DNA from 2 places in the Streptomyces sp. GSL17-111 genome. Region 1 is predicted to be linked to the other one. Evidence: riboswitches for the same ligand, from Rfam matches in the RefSeq annotation. Region 1 holds a riboswitch; the other holds the start of a gene.

Region 1 (2,383 bases):
GGCAGCCGGGCGAGCCCCGCGCGGAGCCGGCCCAGCAGCCGCTGCTCCCGGGCGACGAGGCGGTCGGTGCCGGCCTCCGTCAGGGCCCGGCAGGCCGAGGCGATCGCGTAGGCGCCGATGACGTTCGGCGAGCCGGCCTCGTGCCGGGCGGCGGAGGTGTGCCACTGGACGCTGACCGTCCCGTCCGCGCCGCGCACGACGCTGCGGCTCGCCCCGCCGCCCGCGAGGTACGGCTCGGCCTCCCGCAGCCAGTCCGCCCGGCCCGCCAGGACGCCGGCCCCGAAGGGCGCGTAGAGCTTGTGACCGGAGAAGGCCGCGTAGTCCACGCCGAGCGCGCCGATGTCGACGGGGTGGTGCGGGGCGAGCTGGGCGGCGTCCAGGGCGATCCGCGCGCCGTGCCGATGGGAGACCGCGGCCAGGTCCGCGACGGGCCACAGCTCGCCGGTGACGTTCGAGGCCCCCGTGACGCACACCAGCTTCGGGCCCTCCGGGGCGCCGCCGAGCGCGTCGTCCAGCAGGGCCACCGCCTCCTGCGGGCTGCGCGGAACGTCCAGCCAGGTCACGGCGCGGCCGCGCCAGGGCAGCAGCGCGGCGTGGTGCTCGGACGCGAAGACGAACACCCGGGTCCCGGCGGGCAGCACGGCGGCCAGCAGGCCCAGCGAGTCCGTGGTCGAACGGGTGAAGACGACGTCGTCGTCCGGGCGGCAGCCGAGGAAGTCGGCGACGGTGGCCCGGCTCTGCTCGAACAGGTCGGTCGACAGCCGCGAGAGGTGGCCGGCGCCCCGGTGGACGCTGCCGTAGTAGGGCGCGTAGTCGGCGACGTCCTCCCACACGCGGCGCAGGACGGGGGCGCTGGCCGCGTAGTCGAGCGCGGCGTAGGTGCGGTCGCCCGCGCCGCAGGGAACGCGCACGTCGACGCCCAGCACGGGCAGCGGATCGTCGCCACCGGTGTCGGGCGACGGACGGAGGGTGACGGAGGCGGGGAAGGCAGGGGTGGCGACAGTGGCTGCGGACATGCTGAGGCTCCAGGGACAGGGGCGAGGGAGTTCGGGACGCGGACCGGAGCGCTCACGGGGACGTCCGGTCGATGAGCTGCGGGGCCGCACGGGGCCCGGGGGCACAGGCCCTCAGACAGGCCCTAGCGCATTCGCTGATGCATCGGAGAACTCCCTCGACCGCGCTTGCCGCCGACCTTGCTGTCGTGCGGCCCGGTCATCACCCGGGGCACCCCGCCACGGTTGGAGGGTTGCCGGACAGCGGGCCGGGGCCGTTGTCGCTGTCACTCGTGACCTGCGCCGAGTATGCCACAGGGGGCGGCGTCGCCCCACCCCGCCGGAAGGCGTCCGGCACGAACCCGGCCGCGGTGGCCGCCCGTCCGGGACGCGCGGCCACCGCGGCCGTCAGAGGTGCGTCGCGGCGGCCCAGCGGTGCAGCGTGGCCTTGGCGGCACCGGAGTCGATCGACTCCGCCGCGCGGGCGATCGCCGCCGGCAGCTGCTCGGCGAGCGGCGCCTCACCCGGCGTCAGGGCCACCAGCGCGGCGGCCGAGTTGAGGAGCACCGCGTCCCGGACCGGACCGCGCTCGCCGTCCAGCACCCGGCGCGCCACCTCGGCGTTGTAGGCGGCGTCGGCCCCCCGCAGCGCTTCGACGGGCACGAACTCGATGCCGACGTCACGGGGGTCGAAGGACTCCTTGCGCACGGCGCCGTTGTGCACGACGTACACGGTGGACGTCGAGGTGACCGTCAGCTCGTCCAGCCCGTCGTCGCCCCGGAAGACCAGGGCCGAGGTGCCGCGTTCGGCGAGCACCCCGGCGACGATGGGCGCCATCCGGGCGTCGGACACCCCCGTCGCCTGGGCCCGCACCCGGGCCGGGTTGGTGAGCGGGCCGAGGAAGTTGAACGTCGTGGGGACGCCCAGCTCGCGGCGGGCACCGGCGACATGGCGCAGGGCGGGGTGGAACTTCACGGCGAAGCAGAAGGTGATGCCCGCCTCCTCCGCGACCTCCGCGACCCGTGCGGGGCTCAGGTCCAGGTTGACGCCCAGCTGTTCCAGCACGTCGGACGCCCCGCTCGCGGAGGACGCCGCCCGGTTGCCGTGCTTGACGACCCGGGTGCCCGTCCCGGCCACGACGATGGCCGACATCGTCGAGATGTTCACCGTCTTGGCCTGGTCACCACCGGTGCCGACGATGTCGACCGAGGGGCCCGCCACCTCGATGGTCCTGGCGTGCTCGTACATCGTGCGGACGAGACCGGCGACCTCCTCCACCGTCTCGCCCTTGGCCCGCAGGGCCACCGCGAAGCCCGCGATCTGGGCGTCGGTCGCCTCGCCGCGCATGATGCGGTCCATCGCCCACGCCGTGTCCCCGGCGGTGAGGTCAC
Region 2 (2,383 bases), 1.3 Mb from region 1:
TGCGGTAGATGGCCGCCGCCATCCGGCCGAGGGCCTGCCCGTCCTGGTTGCGGTGCTTGCGGACGCCGACGTCCACCTGGGCCAGCGCGTCCAGCCCGACCGCGTGCAGGGAGTCGACGAGGAGGGCCAGCTCGACGCCGTAGCCGACGGGGAAGGGCAGCCGTTCCAGCAGCGAGCGGCGGGCGGCGTACTCCCCGCCCAGCGGCTGCACGAAGCCCGCAAGCCGTGGCCAGTGCAGGTTCAGCACCGGGCGGGCGACCAGCTCGGTGACGCGGCCGCCCCCGGCCGGGCTGTCCCCGAGCGGCCGGTCGTACATCGCCTTGACCAGCTGCAACTCCGGGTCGGTGAGCAGCGGGCCGACGATGCCGGAGACGAACCGGGAGCGGAAGTCCCGCAGGTCGGCGTCGATGAAGCACACGATCTCGCCGCTGGTGGCCAGCAGCGAGCGCCACAGCACCTCGCCCTTGCCGGGTACCGCCGGAACGCGGGGGAGCAGCGCGTCGCGGTGGACGACCTTCGCGCCGGCCGCCGCCGCCACGTCCCCCGTCCGGTCGGTGGAGCCGGAGTCGACCACCACCAGCTCGTCGACGAGGGGGGTCTCGGCCGTCATCAGCTCCGCACGGATCGTCGCGACGATCTCGCCGACCGTCGCCTCCTCGTTCAGCGCGGGAAGGACGACACTCACGCTGCCGCGCGCCCCGGCCGCCCGCTTGGCGGCCAGCAGCCCGGCCAGCGGGCGTTCCTCGGCGCTCCAGGAGCGCCGGTGCAGCCAGCTCTCGACCTCGTCCAGCACGTGTCCGCCTCCTGACGTCGGCCGCGAAATCCCGCGTCTCGCGGTTCGGACGGCCCCATCCACCCTCGGGGCCGTCGGTTACAGTCTTGAACAGCGCACGTGACCTCCGCATGTCGGGGCGCGTCGCCGCCGACAAACGCGCCTGACAAGCGCCATAGAGCTCATCCAGAGGGGCAGAGGGAACGGCCCGTTGAAGCCCCGGCAACCCTCCCGCGCGTCATTACGTCATTCCGGTTCATTTCGGGGCGAAGCCGCCGTGGGGAAGGTGCCAATTCCGTCCTGCGGCGAAGGTCGTCGTGGGGAAGATGAGGAGAAAGGGCCTCGCCTCCATGGCTGTGAACACGGTCGCAAGCACCACCGCATCCGACTCCGCGCACCCCCGCGTCCCCCTGGGGCCGGCGGTCGCCCTGTCCTGTCGCGAGTGCGGCGAGCGCATCCCGCTGGGCCCGCACTTCGCCTGTACGGCGTGCTTCGGCCCGCTGGAGATCGCCTACGAGCTGCCGGAGGGCGACCCGGAGGCGCTGCGCGCGCGGATCGAGGCCGGCCCGGACAACATCTGGCGGTACGCCCCGCTGCTGCCGGTGCCCGCCGACGTCGCCGCCAAGCCCAACCTGAACCCGGGCTTCACCAAGCTGGTGCGCGCCGACCGCCTGGCGGCGGAGCTGGGCGTCACCGGTGAGCTGCACGTCAAGGACGACTCCGGCAACCCGACGCACTCCTTCAAGGACCGCGTCGTCGCCATCGCCGTCGAGGCCGCCCGCGCCTTCGGCTTCACCACGCTCTCCTGCTCCTCCACCGGCAACCTGGCCGGGGCCGTCGGCGCGGCGGCGGCCCGTGCCGGGCTGCGTTCGTGCGTCTTCATCCCGCACGACCTGGAGCAGGGCAAGGTCGTCATGGCCGCCGTCTACGGCGGCGACCTCGTCGGCATCGAGGGCACCTACGACGACGTGAACCGTTTCTGCAGCGAGCTGATCGGCGACCCGGCCGGTGAGGGCTGGGGGTTCGTCAACGTCAACCTGCGCCCCTACTACGCCGAGGGCTCCAAGACGCTCGCCTACGAGATCTGCGAGCAGCTCGGCTGGCGCCTGCCGGACCAGCTCGTCGTCCCCATCGCCTCCGGCTCCCAGCTGACGAAGATCGACAAGGGGCTGCGCGAGCTGATCGCGCTCGGGCTCGTCGAGGACCGCCCGTACAGGATCTTCGGCGCCCAGGCCGAGGGCTGCTCGCCGGTCTCCCAGGCCTTCAAGGGCGGCCACGACGTGGTGCGCCCGGTGCGGCCGGACACGATCGCCAAGTCGCTCGCCATCGGCAACCCGGCCGACGGCCCCTACGTGCTGGACATCGCCCGCCGCACCGGCGGCGCCGTGGAGGACGTCACCGACGCGCAGGTCGTGGACGCCATCAAGCTGCTGGCCCGCACGGAGGGCATCTTCGCGGAGACGGCGGGCGGGGTGACGGTGGGCGTCACCCGCAAGCTGATCGAGGACGGCCTGCTCGACCCCACCCTGACGACCGTCGTCCTCAACACGGGTGACGGCCTGAAGACGCTGGACGCCGTCGCGCCGACGACCGGGCCGAGCGCCGTCATCC

Evidence for each region. Region 1 has a riboswitch for S-adenosylmethionine ahead of V6D49_RS21630 (aminotransferase class V-fold PLP-dependent enzyme). Riboswitches for the same ligand answer to the same signal wherever they lie in the genome.
Region 2: linked by a shared signal. The riboswitch ahead of thrC (threonine synthase) and the one ahead of V6D49_RS21630 (aminotransferase class V-fold PLP-dependent enzyme) in region 1 are both predicted to bind S-adenosylmethionine.

Annotation. Positions count from the first base shown of each region.
Region 1 is NZ_JBAJNS010000001.1:4,854,710-4,857,092, reverse strand. It holds gene V6D49_RS21630 (aminotransferase class V-fold PLP-dependent enzyme) at 1-1,016, opposite strand, end outside; SAM riboswitch class IV at 1,173-1,291, opposite strand; gene trpD (anthranilate phosphoribosyltransferase) at 1,401-2,383, opposite strand, start outside.
Region 2 is NZ_JBAJNS010000001.1:3,601,500-3,603,882, forward strand. It holds gene V6D49_RS15975 (glucosyl-3-phosphoglycerate synthase) at 1-793, opposite strand, end outside; SAM riboswitch class I at 952-1,105, shown strand; gene thrC (threonine synthase) at 1,123-2,383, shown strand, end outside.